One region of the Streptomyces sp. AB3(2024) genome, then DNA from elsewhere that is predicted to be linked to it. Evidence: predicted binding sites of a transcription regulator. Region 1 holds the regulator's gene; the other holds the start of a gene.

Region 1 (7,314 bases):
TTGAGGTGTCTGAAGTGTCGTTTCTGCTTGCGGGTTCACGGGTGGAAAGCTGCCAGCCCTGCCCGTGGCCGGCAGGACCGAAACCCAGTGTGACGCACCTCACCCACAGAACGCTCTTCTCCCCGCCCCGGAACCTCCCGCTCCACCTGAGCACCGGTGTCGGGCCGCGGCGCTAGGGGCGCTTCGGCACCGGGACCCGCACCAGGTCCGCCGCGATCGTCAGCTCCCCCTCGAAGCCCGCCGCTCGGGCCTCGCGTTCGAACTCCGACGGGTCGGAGTACCGCTGGGAGAAGTGCGTCAGCACCAGGTGCCGCACGCCCGCGTCCCGCGCCACCCCCGCCGCCTGGCCGGCGGTCAGGTGTCCGTGGTCGGTGGCCAGCCGGACGTCGGCGTCGAGGAAGGTCGACTCGATGACCAGCATGTCGCAGCCCTCCGCCAGCTCGTCCACCCCGGAACACAGCCGGGTGTCCATGACGAAGGCGAACCGCTGCCCCGCCCGGTGCTCGCTGACCTCGTCGAGGGTGATCGCGCCGAGGCGTCCCTCGCGCTGGATCCGGCCCACGTCGGGGCCCTTGATCCCGTGCCGCGCGAGCAGCTCCGGCACCATCCGGCGCCCGTCCGGCTCGGTCACCCGGTAGCCGAAGGACTCCACCGGGTGCGAGAGCCGCCGGGCCTCCAGGACGTACGGGGGCCCGCCCGCCAGCGTCCCGTCCCGCTCCACCGGCTCCTCCCGGAGCCGGACGGTCTCCCGGTAGGCGGTCGCGTACCGGAGCCGGTCGAAGAACTTCTGCCCCGAGGCCGGGTAGTGCGCGGTCACGGGGTGCGGGACCTGGTCGAGGTTGATCCGCTGGATCACCCCGGCCAGGCCGAGGCTGTGGTCGCCGTGGAAGTGCGTGACGCAGATCCGGTTGATGTCGTGCGCGGCGACCCCGGCCCGCAGCATCTGGCGCTGCGTGCCCTCGCCCGGGTCGAAGAGGATGCCCTCACCGTCCCAGCGCAGCAGGTAGCCGTTGTGGTTGCGCTGGCGGGTGGGAACCTGGCTGGCGGTGCCCAGCACCACGAACTCTCGTACGGACACGGTCTATCCGGGGGGCCACTGGAGGCCGCGGCCGCCCAGGACGTGGGCGTGCGCGTGGAAGACGGTCTGCCCGGCGCCGGCCCCGGTGTTGAAGACGATCCGGTAGCCGTGGCCGTCGACCTTCTCGTCCGAGGCGATCCGCCCGGCCTCGCACAGCACGTCGGCGGCGACGCCCGGCTCGGCTGCCGCGAGGGAGGCGGCATCGGGGTAGTGGACCTTCGGGATGACCAGGACGTGCGTCGGCGCCTGCGGGTTGATGTCCCGGAAGGCGACGGTCGTCTCGGTCTCGCGGACCACCGCCGCCGGGATGCTCCCCGCGACGATCTTGCAGAACAGGCAGTCCGCCTGCGGTTCCCCGGCCATGGCTGCGCCTCCCGTGAGGTGGATCGGTCGGGGCATCGTAACCGCCCCGCGCCCCGGCCACGGACCGGTGAAGAGGCTCCGGTTCCGTTCCGACCGGGGCATCGCCGCGCCGGCCGGAGCCCGGCGGGCTACCGGCTCTACGGGCCCGCCCTACGCCCAGCGGCCCGTGCGGGCCAGGAGGACCGCGGTCGCCGCCGTGCCCGCCGTGGACGTGCGCAGCACGGAGCGGCCGAGCCGGTACGGGCGGGCACCCGCCTGCGCGAAGGCCGCGAGTTCCTCCGGGGACACCCCGCCCTCGGGGCCGACCACCAGCACCACCGAGCCGGCCGCCGGCAGCTCCGCCGTCGCCAGGGCCTCGGAGGCGGCCTCGCGGTCCTCGTGGAGCACCATCGCCAGGTCGGCCTCCGCCAGCAGTGCGGCCACCTGCTTGGTGGACAGCGCCTCGGCCACCTCGGGGAACCGCACCCGGCGCGACTGCTTGCCCGACTCCCGGGCGGTGGCCCGCCACTTGGCCAGGGACTTGGCCCCGCGCTCGCCCCGCCACTGGGTGATGCACCGGGAGGCCTGCCACGGCACGATGGCGTCGACGCCGGTCTCCGTCATCGTCTCGACGGCGACCTCGCCCCGGTCGCCCTTGGGCAGCGCCTGCACCACCGTGATCCGCACTGCGGGTTCGGGCTCCTGCGCGACCCCCGAGACGGAGACGACCAGCCGGTCCTTGCCCTCCACCGCCTTCACCACGGCGTCGGCCCAGCGGCCGCGGCCGTCCGTGAGGACGAGTTCCTCGCCCGGTTCGAGCCGCTTCACCGACACCGCGTGCCGCCCCTCGGGGCCGTCCAGCACGAACTCCGGCCCCGCGGGGACCTCTTCGACCACGAACACGGGGGCTGTCATGACGCTCTCCTCATCTGCAACACCTTCAACGCACTCTGCGCCTGGGCCAGTTCGGCCGCCAGCACCTCCACCAGCTCCCCGGCGGGCAGCGCCCGCGCCAGCCGGTGCCCCTGCCCGGCCCACAGGGACATGCCCTGCGGGTCCCCGGCCGTGGCGGCGGCCTTGCGCAGCCCCGAGGTCATGTGGTGGATCTGGGGGTAGGCGGAAGGGGCGTACGGCCCGTGCTCCCGCATGAAGCGGTTGACCAGGCCCCGGGCGGGGCGGCCGGAGAAGGCCCGGGTCAGTTCCGTGTGCCCGAACAGCGGGTCCGTCAGCGCCTTCTTGTGCAGGGGGTGCGCCCCGGACTCCGGGCACACCAGGAAGGCCGTGCCGAGCTGCGCCGCCTCCGCGCCCGCCGCGAGCACCGCCGCGATCTGTGCCCCGCGCATCAGCCCGCCCGAGGCGGTGATCGGGAGGGCCACGGCCTCGCGCACCTGCGCCACCAGGGCGAGCAGGCCGACGCCCGCCGTGCCGTCGGTCTGCGGGTCGTCGCGGAAGGTGCCCTGGTGTCCGCCGGCCTCGACCCCCTGGACGCACAGGGCGTCGGCGCCCGCCTCCTGGGCGGCGCGGGCCTCGTCGACGGAGGTCACGGTGACGACGGTGTGCGTACCGGCGGCGCGCAGGCGCGCGATCACGGTGGGCGCTGGACAGCCGTAGGTGAAGGAGACGACCGGGACCGGGTCCTCCAGCAGGATCGCCAGCTTGGCCTCGTAGCCGTCGTCGCAGGTGCCGATGATGTCCTCTTCGGCGAGCGAGACCTCGTACCAGCTCGCCTCGCCTGCCAGCTGGCCGCGGTAGGCCTCGACGGCGGCCGGGTCGACGTATCCGGTCTGCGGCAGGAAGAGGTTCACTCCGAAGGGCCGTCGGGTGAGCCCGCGGAGCTGCTTGATCTCCTGGTACATGCCGTCGGCGGTCTTGTAGCCGCCGGCGAGGAAACCGAGCCCGCCGGCCTCGCACACGGCGGCGGCAAGCGGCGGACAGGAGGCGCCGCCCGCCATGGGAGCCTGCACGATCGGGTACCGGGGGAGACCGTTCGGTGCGGAGGACATGGACTGCATCGTGCCACGTCCGGCGCACCGGACCGAATCACGGCAATTCGCCTGGCATAGTCCACTTCCCTCCCGCCGCGGGGAAAACGCGGAGCCCGGTCCGGGGCGTCCCCGGACCGGGCTCCTGCGTGCTGTCGCGGGCCGGTCAGCGGCCGTTGAACGCGTCCTTCAGGCGGCTGAACAGCCCCTGCTGACCGGGAGCGAACTGGCCCATCGGGCGCTCCTCGCCGCGCAGCTTCGCGAGCTGGCGCAGCAGGTCCTCCTGCTGGGGGTCCAGCTTGCCGGGGGTGGTGACCTCGACGTGGACGATCAGGTCGCCGCGCCCGCCGCCGCGCAGGTGCGTGACGCCCCGCCCGTGCAGCGGGATCGCCTGGCCGGACTGGGTGCCGGGCCGGATGTCGATCTCCTCCATGCCGTCCAGCGTCTCCAGCGGGCACTTGGTGCCCAGGGACGCCGCCGTCATGGGGATGGTGACCGTGCAGTGCAGGTCGTCCCCGCGCCGCTGGAAGGTCGGGTGCGGCAGCTCGTGGATCTCCACGTACAGGTCGCCGGCGGGGCCGCCGCCGGGGCCGACCTCGCCCTCGCCCGCGAGCTGGATCCGGGTGCCGTTCTCGACACCGGCGGGGATCTTGACCGTCAGGCTGCGGCGGGAGCGGACCCGGCCGTCGCCCGCGCACTCGGGGCACGGGGTCGGGACCACGGTGCCGAAGCCCTGGCACTGCGGGCAGGGCCGCGAGGTCATGACCTGGCCCAGGAAGGACCGGGTGACCTGCGAGACCTCACCGCGGCCGCGGCACATGTCACAGGTCTGCGCGGAGGTGCCGGGGGCGGCGCCCTCGCCCGAGCAGGTGGTGCAGACGACGGCCGTGTCGACCTGGATGTCCTTGGTCGTGCCGAAGGCGGCCTCGTCCAGTTCCAGGTCCAGACGGATCATGGCGTCCTGGCCGCGGCGGGTCCGCGAGCGCGGGCCGCGCTGCTGGGACTGGCCGAAGAAGGCGTCCATGATGTCCGAGAAGTTGCCGAAGCCACCCGCGCCGAAGCCGCCCGCGCCGCCGCCGCCCGAGGAGGACAGCGGGTCGCCGCCGAGGTCGTAGACCTGCTTCTTCTGCGGGTCCGAGAGGACCTCGTAGGCGGCGTTGATCTCCTTGAAGCGCTCTTGCGTCTTGGGATCGGGATTGACGTCCGGGTGCAGCTCGCGCGCGAGCCTCCGGAAAGCCTTCTTGATCTCGTCCTGGGATGCGTCGCGGCGCACGCCGAGTACGGCGTAGTAGTCCGTGGCCACTTACGACTCCGCCAGGATCTGTCCGACGTAACGTGCCACTGCGCGTACCGCTCCCATCGTTCCGGGGTAGTCCATGCGGGTCGGTCCGACCACGCCGAGTTTGGCGACTGCTTCGCCGCCCGAACCGTAGCCGACGGACACGACCGACGTGGAGTTGAGTCCCTCGTAGGCGTTCTCGTGCCCGATCCGTACGGCCATCCCCGACTCCCCCGCCTCGCCCAGCAGCTTGAGGAGCACGACGTGCTCCTCAAGCGCTTCGAGCACCGGCCTGATCGTCAAGGGAAAATCATGTCCGAAGCGAGTGAGGTTGGCGGTGCCGCCGATCATCAGCCGCTCCTCCGCCTCCTCGGCCAGCGTTTCGAGAAGGGTCGCCAGGACGGCCTTGACGGTCGCCCGGTCGTCGATCTCGAACGACTCCGGAAGGTCCTGCACGAGCTGCGGCACGTCGGTGAACCGACGGCCGACGACCCGGCTGTTCAGCCTCGCCCGCAGGTCGGCGAGGGAGGTCTCGCCGAAGGGCGTCTGGGTGTCGACGAGCCGCTGCTCGACCCGCCCGGTGTCCGTGATCAGTACGAGCATCAGCCGGGCCGGGGCCAGCGACAGCAGCTCTACGTGCCGGACGGTGGAGCGGGTCAGCGAGGGGTACTGGACGACGGCGACCTGCCGGGTGAGCTGCGCGAGCAGCCGCACCGTGCGGCCGACCACGTCGTCGAGGTCGACGGCGCCGTCGAGGAAGTTCTGGATGGCCCGCCGCTCGGGCGTCGACAGCGGCTTGACCCCCGCCAGCTTGTCGACGAAGAGGCGGTAGCCCTTGTCGGTGGGGATCCGGCCGGCGCTGGTGTGGGGCTGCGCGATGTAGCCCTCCTCCTCCAGCACGGCCATGTCGTTGCGCACGGTGGCGGGCGAGACGCCGAGGCGGTGGCGCTCGGTGAGGGCCTTGGAACCGACCGGCTCCTCCGTCCCGACGTAGTCCTGGACGATGGCGCGCAGCACTTCGAGCCTGCGTTCACTGAGCATCGCGCACACCTCCGGATGCGGTCGGTCGTCGGTCGGTCATGGGTCGGTCGTGGGGTTCCGCCGGCGGCGGGCCGGCCGTCGCCGGTCCGCCGGAGCTTCCCCCGGGCCCTGGTTGGCACTCCGAGCGCCCGAGTGCCAGAGATCCCCCGGTCAGTGTACGGCCGGGTGGTACACCGGGGGCAAGGGCGGCCCGCCAGGGTAGCGTCGCCCCATGGACGTACGTTGGGAAGAGGCGGGCTGGGAACGGCTGACCGGGCGGACCGGCCGGCGGCGGCTCCCGGTGTGGGACTGCACGGTGGGACTGGTGGTGGGGGACGAGTCGGTACTCCTGATCGACCCCGGATCCTGCGTGCGCGAGGGTGCGCTGGTGCGGGCCGAGGCGGAGCGGCTGACGGGCCGGCGCGTGACCCATATCGCATTCACACACGGACATTTCGACCACGTGCTGGGCGGCCCGGCCTTCGAGGGCGCCCGGTTCTACGGGGCGGTCGGCCTCGACCGGCTACTGGCGACCCCCGGCGGCCGTGAGGAGCTGCGCGTGAGCGCGGTCCGCCAGGGCGTGGACGAGGCGGAGGCGGCCGGGGCGGCGGGCCTGCTGCGGGCGCCGGAGCACCTGGTGTCGGGCGAGTGGACGCTGGAGCTGGGCGGCGTACAGGTACTGCTGGCCAACGTCGGGCCCGCGCACTCGCAGCACGACCTGACGGTCCTGGTGCCGGGCGAGCGGGAGGTGGTGTTCTGCGGGGACCTGGTGGAGGAGTCGGGCGAGCCCCAGGCCGGCTCGGACGCGGTGCCCGGGCAGTGGCCCGCCGCCCTGGACCGCCTGCTCGCGCTGGGCGGGGACGACGCGCTGTACGTGCCGGGTCACGGAGCGGTGGTCGGGGCAGGCTTCGTGCGTGCGCAACGCGACACACTGGCGGACCTGTTCGGCGTGTCGCGGACCTGACGGCGGCGGCTCTCCTAGTGTCGGCCGGATGCGCGAGTACTCCCCCGACCTGACCCCGCAGTGGAAGCGTGCCAAGGCCGTGCCGGAGGTGGCCGCGGACCCCGATCTGGTGGTCGAGGTGGCGGGCACCGACTTCTGCGGCGCGGTGGTGGCGTGCGAGGCGGGCACGGTGACCCTGGAGGACCGCTTCGGCAAGCGCCGGGCCTTCCCCCTGGAGCCGCGCGGCTTCGTGCTGGACGGCGCCGTGGTGACCCTGACCCGTCCGTCGCGGGCGCCCGCCGCGCCCGCCCGTACGGCCTCGGGATCGCTGGCCGTCCCGGGGGCGCGGGCCCGGGTGGCGCGCGCCGGGCGGATCTACGTGGAGGGCCGTCACGACGCCGAGCTGGTGGAGCGGGTCTGGGGTGACGACCTGCGCATCGAGGGCGTGGTGGTGGAGTACCTGGAGGGCGTCGACGACCTCGCGGCCGTCGTGGAGGAGTTCGCCCCGGGGCCCGACGCCCGTCTCGGCGTGCTGGTGGACCACCTGGTGGCGGGCTCGAAGGAGTCGCGGATCGCGGCATCGGTGACCTCCCCGGACGTGCTGGTGGTGGGTCACCCGTACGTGGACGTCTGGCAGGCGGTGAAGCCGTCCGCGCTGGGCATCCGGGCG
Region 2 (7,314 bases), on a different contig from region 1:
GTCCGGCCTGACCCTTTGAGCTCGGGGCCGCTTCCGGTGACACCGCGGAGCCGGAAGATCACGAGTGTGCACGCACCCGCCCGCACAGGCGCCCAGGCCGTACGGGGCGGCTAGGTTGCGCACATGACGACTGCGTTGATTACGGGATCCACGGCGGGCATCGGCGCCGCCTTCGCCCGCCGGCTGGCCACCCAGGGGCACAACCTCGTACTGGTGGCCCGCGACACCAAGCGGCTGGCCGAGCAGGCCACCGAGCTGCACGACCGGCACGGCATCGAGGCGGAGGTGCTGACCGCGGACCTCTCCACGGAGCGGGGCATCGCGGCGGTCGAGACCCGTCTGGGGGACCGTACGCACCCCGTGGACCTGCTGGTCAACAACGCCGGGTTCGGCAACAAGGGCCGCTACCTCGACGTCTCGATGGCCGACGAGCTGGCCATGATCAAGGTGCACGTCGAGGCGGTGCTGCGGCTGACCTCGGCGGCGACCGGGTCGATGCGCTCGCGCGGGCGCGGCGGGGTGGTGAACGTGGCCTCGGTGGCGGCCTTCGTACCGCGCGGCACCTACGGCGCGAGCAAGGCGTGGGTCGTGCAGTTCACCCAGGGGGCGGCACGGGACCTCGCGGGTTCGGGCGTGCGGCTGATGGCCCTGTGCCCGGGGTTCGTGCGGACCGAGTTCCACCAGCGGGCGGGCATGGGGACGGACAACATCCCGGGCTGGCTGTGGCTGGACGCCGACAAGCTGGTGGCGGCGGCCCTGGCGGACCTGGCGCGCGGCAAGACCGTGTCGATCCCCGACCCGCGGTACAAGGCGCTGATGGGAGTGGTGAAGCTGACGCCGCGCGGGATCCTGGGCGGCGTGTCCTCCCGCACCGGGCGCAAGTACGGCCCCCAGTAACCGGTGTGACTCACAGGTAAGCGTACCAAGTGGGTTGAATTTCCCTAAACTGGACGTGTCCCATCCACCGCAGGAGGCGACGCGATGACATTCGTACAGGTGATCGATTACGAGACGAAGCGGTTCGACGAGATGAACGCGCTCATCGACCGCTACGCGGAACAGACCAGCGGCAGGCGCACGGTCACCCACACCATGATCGGCCGGGACCGCGACGCGCAGACGCACTACGTGGACCTCGTCGAATTCCCCTCCTACGAGGAGGCCATGAGGAACTCTCACCTCCCGGAGACCGACCGGATGTTCCAGGAGATGGTGGCTCTCTGCGAGGGAATGCCGAAGTTCATGAACCTCGACGTCGTCCGGGACGAGTACCTCAACAAGCTGGTCGCGAACCGGGTCTTCGACGAGATCGCCGTGAAGGGCGACTTCGACGTCATCGAGGAGTGCGTCGCGGCCGGCTACGTCACGCACGACATGATGGACACGGAGGGCCGCGGCAACGGCCGGGACGGGATGCGGCGGACCATCGGCATGTGGCGGGACGCGTTCGACTTCACGTTCGACAAGACGCGCCAGGTCGCCGAAGGGGACTGCGTCACCACGCTGTGGAACTGGAAGGGCACCCACAAGGGCGAGTTCATGGGGGTCGCGCCGACCGGCAAGGAAGTCAGCATGTCGGGATGCATGACCTGCCGGATCGAGAACGGCCAGATCGCGGAGGACTGGTGGTACTACGACGCCCCCGGTCTGATGCGGCAGCTGGGCATGATGCCCGGCTGACCGGACACCCGGATGCGCGGACGTTCGGATGCCCGGACGTTCCGGCGTTCGGATGCCCCGATGCGCGGGAGGCGCGGGAGGCGCGGGAGGCGCGGGAGGCGCGGGAGGCGCGGGAGGCGCGGGAGGCGCGGGAGGCGCGGGAGGCGTCGACGGCACGGAAACGCAAGAGGCCCTGGTCACCCCCGCTCGGCAGCGGTGACCAGGGCCTTCTCACGCGTCAGACGGCGTCAGCCTCAGTGGCTGTGACCGTGACCGTGGCCGGCGTCGGCCTCTTCCTCGGCCGGCTTCTCGACGACCAGGGTCTCGGTCGTGAGCAGCAGGGAGGCGATGGACGCGGCGTTCTCCAGCGCGGAGCGGGTGACCTTGACCGGGTCGATGACGCCGGCCTTGACCAGGTCGCCGTACTCGCCGGTGGCGGCGTTGAAGCCCTGGCCCTTGTCGAGCTCGGCGACCTTGGAGGTGATGACGTAACCCTCCAGGCCGGCGTTCTCGGCGATCCAGCGCAGCGGCTCGACCGCGGCGCGGCGCACGACGGAGACGCCGGTGCCCTCGTCGCCGGTCAGGCCGAGGTTCCCTTCGAGGATCTTGACGGCGTGGACGAGCGCGGAGCCACCGCCGGAGACGATGCCCTCCTCGACCGCGGCACGGGTCGCCGAGATGGCGTCCTCAAGGCGGTGCTTCTTCTCCTTGAGCTCCACCTCGGTGGCGGCGCCGACCTTGATGACGCAGACGCCGCCGGCGAGCTTCGCCAGGCGCTCCTGCAGCTTCTCGCGGTCCCAGTCGGAGTCCGTGGACTCGATCTCGGCCTTGATCTGGTTGACGCGGCCCGCGACGTCAGCGGAGTTGCCGCCACCGTCGACGATGGTCGTGTCGTCCTTGGAGATGGTCACGCGGCGCGCGGAACCGAGGACGTCCAGACCGGCCTGGTCGAGCTTGAGGCCGACCTCCTCGGCGATGACGGTGGCACCGGTGAGGGTGGCCATGTCCTGCAGCATCGCCTTGCGGCGGTCGCCGAAGCCGGGGGCCTTGACGGCGACCGCGTTGAAGGTGCCGCGGATCTTGTTGACGACGAGGGTGGAGAGCGCCTCGCCCTCGACGTCCTCGGCGATGATCAGCAGCGGGCGGGAGCCGCCGGCCTGGATGACCTTCTCCAGCAGCGGCAGGAGGTCCTGGATCGAGGAGACCTTGCCCTGGTTGATCAGGATGTACGGGTCGTCGAGGACGGCCTCCATACGCTCCTGGTCGGTCACCATGTACGGGGAGAGGTAGCCCTTGTCGAAGGCCATGCCCTCGGTGAACTCCAGCTCCAGGCCGAAGGCGTTGGACTCCTCGACGGTGATGACACCGTCCTTGCCGACCTTGTCCATCGCCTCGGCGATGAGCTCGCCGACCTGCTGGTCCTGCGCGGAGAGCGCGGCCACGGCGGCGATGTCGGACTTGTCCTCGATCGGGCGGGCGGTCGCGAGGAGCTCCTCGGACACGGCCTTGACCGCGGCGTCGATGCCCTTCTTCAGGGCGGCCGGGGAGGCGCCGGCGGCGACGTTGCGCAGACCCTCGCGGACCAGCGCCTGGGCCAGCACGGTGGCGGTGGTGGTGCCGTCACCCGCGATGTCGTTGGTCTTGGTCGCCACCTCCTTCACGAGCTGGGCGCCCAGGTTCTCGTACGGGTCGTCCAGCTCGACCTCGCGGGCGATGGTGACACCGTCGTTGGTGATGGTGGGGGCGCCGAACTTCTTGTCGATGACGACGTTGCGGCCCTTGGGGCCGATCGTCACCTTGACCGTGTCGGCAAGCTTGTTGACACCGCGCTCAAGGGCGCGACGGGCGTCCTCGTCAAACTTAAGAATCTTCGGCATGGGAGCGGTCAGCCCTCTCGTTGCGATCCCCGGCCGCTCACCGCGACCGCCTGGCTAGAACGAACTACGCCCCTCGCCGCCCGGCATCAGCAGGGGTGACCAGGGGCGTAGCTCAAGGCAAAACTGGTGAAGCGAATTACTTCTCGACGATCGCGAGCACGTCGCGGGCCGAGAGGACGAGGTACTCCTCGCCGTTGTACTTCACTTCGGTGCCGCCGTACTTGGAGTACAGGACGACGTCGCCGACGCTGACGTCCAGCGGGAGACGCTGGCCGTCCTCGAAGCGGCCCGGGCCCACGGCAAGGACGACGCCCTCCTGGGGCTTCTCCTTCGCGGTGTCCGGGATGACCAGGCCGGAGGCCGTGGTCTGCTCGGCGTCGAGCGGCTGGACCACGATGCGGTCCTCAAGCGGCTTGATGGCAACCTTGGAGCTGGTGGTCGTCACGATCCGACCTCCCCCTTCGGAGATCCGGGGTTAACTGTCTGAGGTGGCGACCAGGTCGATCCGTCGTCGCGGGTGCCGGATCTGCCTGTCGCTGTGTTGGCACTCACCAGGGGCGAGTGCCAGACGCGAGACTATTCCGGCGATTAGCACTCGGTCAAGCGGAGTGCCAATCCAGCTCGCGCGGCGTCGTCATCCGGCCGCCCCTTGGCCGAGAACCCGAAGGCACGTACGACGTACCCGTGGGTACGCCTGGGTATCCGTACTCAGGCGGCGGCACCGGCCCGCGGACGAGACTGCCCCCATGACGAGACCGACGCACGGCGAACGCGCACGCACCGGATCCGACTGGGCCGCGGACATCACGACCGCCCTGCTGCTGACCCTGCTGGAGGCCGCGGCCATCGCCGTCGGCCTCTACCTGGCGGTCGTCGCCACCTGGGACGCCCAGGGCACCGGGGGCGACGACAGTACGGTCCTGGTCCTGCTGCTCGGCGGACTCGTCCTGGCCGCCGTGGCCGCCGGGGTCGTCTCGGGCCGCGCCTTCCGCCGCCGCGCGCCCGTCACCGGATGCGTCCAGGCACTGGTGTGCGCGGCCCTGCTCGCGGGCACCGCGGGCGTGGCCTACCAGTCCCGCGACCGGCTGCGGTCCGATCCGTCCGCGCCCGCGTCCCCGTACCGGGGCACGTACGGCCAGTGTTTCAGCGGCGGCGACGACCACGAGTGTCCGGCCGGTTGACGCGGCCGGTGTGTGAGAGTGGAAGCCGTGCGCATCCTCGTGGTCGAAGACGAAGAGAACCTGGCCGAGTCCCTCCGCCAGGGCCTGTCCGCCGACGGCCACCGCGTGGAGGTCGCCCACGACGGCCACCGGGGCCTGGAACTGGCCCTCACCGGCGGCCCGTACGACGCCGTGCTCCTGGACCTGATGCTCCCCGGCCTCGGCGGCGCCGAGATCTGCGCCCGGATGCGCGCCCACGGCGTCCCCACCCCCGTCCTGATGCTGACCGCCAAGGACGGCGAGCACGACGAGGCCGAGGGCCTCGACGCGGGCGCCGACGACTACCTCACCAAACCCTTCTCCTTCGTCGTCCTCGGCGCCCGGCTGCGCGCCCTCGCCCGCCGCGCCGCCGCCCCCGAACCCACCGTGCTGCGCGCCGGAGACCTGGTCCTCGACCCGCAGGACCGCCGCTGCCGCCGCGGCGCGCACGACATCGAACTCACCGCGCGCGAGCTCGGCGTCCTCGCCTGCCTGATGGAACGCCCCGGCCGGGCCGTCGCCAAACAGGACATCCTCGACGAGGTCTGGGACGCCCCCCACGACATCGACCCGAACATCGTCGAGGTCTACGTCTCCTCCCTGCGCAAGAAGATCGACGCCCCCTTCGGCCGCCGCTCCATCCTCACCGTCCACGGCACCGGCTACCGGATGGCCCCCGACGGTGGTTAGCAGCGTCCGCGCGCGGGCCGCCCTGGGAGCCGCCCTCGCGATGGCAGCCGTCCTGGCCGGCGGCGGACTGTGGCTGTACACCCTCATGCGCGCCAACCTCCTCGACAACACCACCGGCCGCACCGAGCTCGCCGCGCGCAAGGTCGCCGCCCAGCTCGACACCCGCAGCCGCCCGCCCGGCGGGCGGCTGCCCGCGCCGGAGAGCGGCGTGGACCTGGTCCTCGTACGGGACGCGGCCGGGCGGACGGTCGCCACCAGCGGGGGCCCGCAGGACGTCCCCGGCCTCGCCGCCCTGCGCCCCGCGCCGGGCCAGGACTCCCGCTCCGTCGTGCTCGCCCCCGCGAGCCCCGGCGCGGAACGGCGGGTGGCCGTCGTCGTCCAGGCCCCCGGCACCGGCGGCGGTCCGCACACCCCCTACACCGTCTACGCGATGACCGTGCTCAGCGACGTCGACGACGCCACCCGCGCCATCGCCCTCGGGCTGCTCGCCGGCGCGCCCCCGCTGATCGCCTTCGCGGCGGCCCTGGCCTGGTGGGTCACCGGGCAGGCGCTACGGCCCGTCACCGCGATCCGTACGGAACTCGCCGCCGTCACCGCCAGCGAGCTGGACCGGCGCGTCCCCGACCCGGGCGGCGCCGACGAGATCGCCCGGCTGGCCCGGACCGTCAACGACACCCTCGACCGGCTGGAACGCTCCGACGCCCGCCAGCGCCAGTTCACCGCCGACGCCTCGCACGAGCTGCGCAACCCCCTGGCCGCCGTCCGCGCCCGGCTGGAAGTCGCCCTCGCCCGGCCGCGTCCCGACCGGGAGTCGGTGGCCGCCGCGCTGGCCGACACCGAACGGCTCCAGCGGATCGCCGCCGACCTGCTGCTGCTGGCCCGCCTCGACGGCGGACCCGCGCCGCGCCCCGAGCCCGTCGACCTCGCGCTGCTCGCCGCCGAGGACGCGGCCCGGCGGCCCGCGCCCCGGGTGCCGGTGCGGCTGACCACGCCCGCGCCCGTACCGGCGTACGGGGATCCGGCGCGGCTGGAGCGGGCCCTGGCCAACCTGGTGGACAACGCCCTGCGGTACGCCCGCTCCGGGGTCCTGGTCCGGGCCGTCGCCGAGGACGGCTGGGCGGTGCTGGAGGTCACGGACGACGGTCCGGGCATTCCGGAGGCGGACCGGGACCGGGTCTTCGAGCGGTTCGTACGCCTCGACGCGGACCGGGGGCGGGCCGGCGGCGGGACCGGGCTGGGCCTGGCCATCGCCCGGGAGATCGCGCGGGCCCACGGAGGCGACGTCCGCGCGCTGCCGGCCCGGGAGGGGGCCAGGGGCGCCCGGCTGGAGCTGCGCGTGCCCACGCGGCGCCCCGGCTGAAAACCGCTGCCGGGCGCGGCACGCCCGGGGCGGGGCGGGATGCCGGGGCGGGATGCCGGGACGGAGTGCCGGGACGGAGTGCCGGGGCGGGCGCTCAGGATTCCTTCAGCGGCCCTGCATCAGCATCGACAGCCATGAGCGCGCATCGAAGGAAGACCAGCCGCCGCCGGCCCCGGCCCCGGCGGATCGGGCGCACGCTGCTGATCACGGGCTGCGCGCTGACGGTGATGGCGGGCGGCACGGCCTGGTACCTCTACCGGGACCTCGCGTCGAGCATCGGCAGCTCCAAGGCGCTGGAGGGTGCCGAGAAATCGGCGCACGGGGACGTGAACATCCTGCTCATAGGCCTGGACAGCCGCCGCGACCAGAACGGCGACCCCCTGCCCGAGGCGGTCCTCGACCAGCTGCACGCGGGCAGTTCCGACATCGGCGGCTACAACGCCAACACCATGATCCTGCTGCACGTGCCGGGGGACGGCGGCCGGGCGAAGGCCTTCTCGATACCGCGGGACGACTTCGTGGACATCTC

Evidence for each region. Region 1 encodes HrcA, which represses chaperone genes, less so after heat shock. Its sites were predicted from a motif close to TTNGCACTCNGNNNNNCNGAGTGCNAA; they were not measured.
Region 2: groES (co-chaperone GroES) is a predicted target of HrcA. The motif match lies at 4,125-4,151, and genes of this name have one in related genera.

The regions. Positions count from the first base shown of each region.
Region 1 covers NZ_JBGWAB010000003.1:124,128-131,441, forward strand. Annotated here, with positions in the region: gene ACEPPI_RS02295 (ribonuclease Z) at 173-1,078, opposite strand; gene ACEPPI_RS02300 (histidine triad nucleotide-binding protein) at 1,082-1,441, opposite strand; gene ACEPPI_RS02305 (16S rRNA (uracil(1498)-N(3))-methyltransferase) at 1,592-2,335, opposite strand; gene ACEPPI_RS02310 (nitronate monooxygenase) at 2,332-3,423, opposite strand; gene dnaJ (molecular chaperone DnaJ) at 3,569-4,705, opposite strand; gene hrcA (heat-inducible transcriptional repressor HrcA) at 4,706-5,722, opposite strand; gene ACEPPI_RS02325 (MBL fold metallo-hydrolase) at 5,934-6,665, shown strand; gene ACEPPI_RS02330 (DUF3097 domain-containing protein) at 6,694-7,314, shown strand, end outside.
Region 2 covers NZ_JBGWAB010000120.1:15,615-22,928, forward strand. Annotated here, with positions in the region: gene ACEPPI_RS32430 (SDR family NAD(P)-dependent oxidoreductase) at 124-897, shown strand; gene ACEPPI_RS32435 (ester cyclase) at 982-1,680, shown strand; gene groL (chaperonin GroEL) at 1,914-3,536, opposite strand; gene groES (co-chaperone GroES) at 3,673-3,981, opposite strand; gene ACEPPI_RS32450 (DUF6234 family protein) at 4,283-4,717, shown strand; gene ACEPPI_RS32455 (response regulator transcription factor) at 4,745-5,425, shown strand; gene ACEPPI_RS32460 (sensor histidine kinase) at 5,418-6,785, shown strand; gene ACEPPI_RS32465 (LCP family protein) at 6,920-7,314, shown strand, end outside.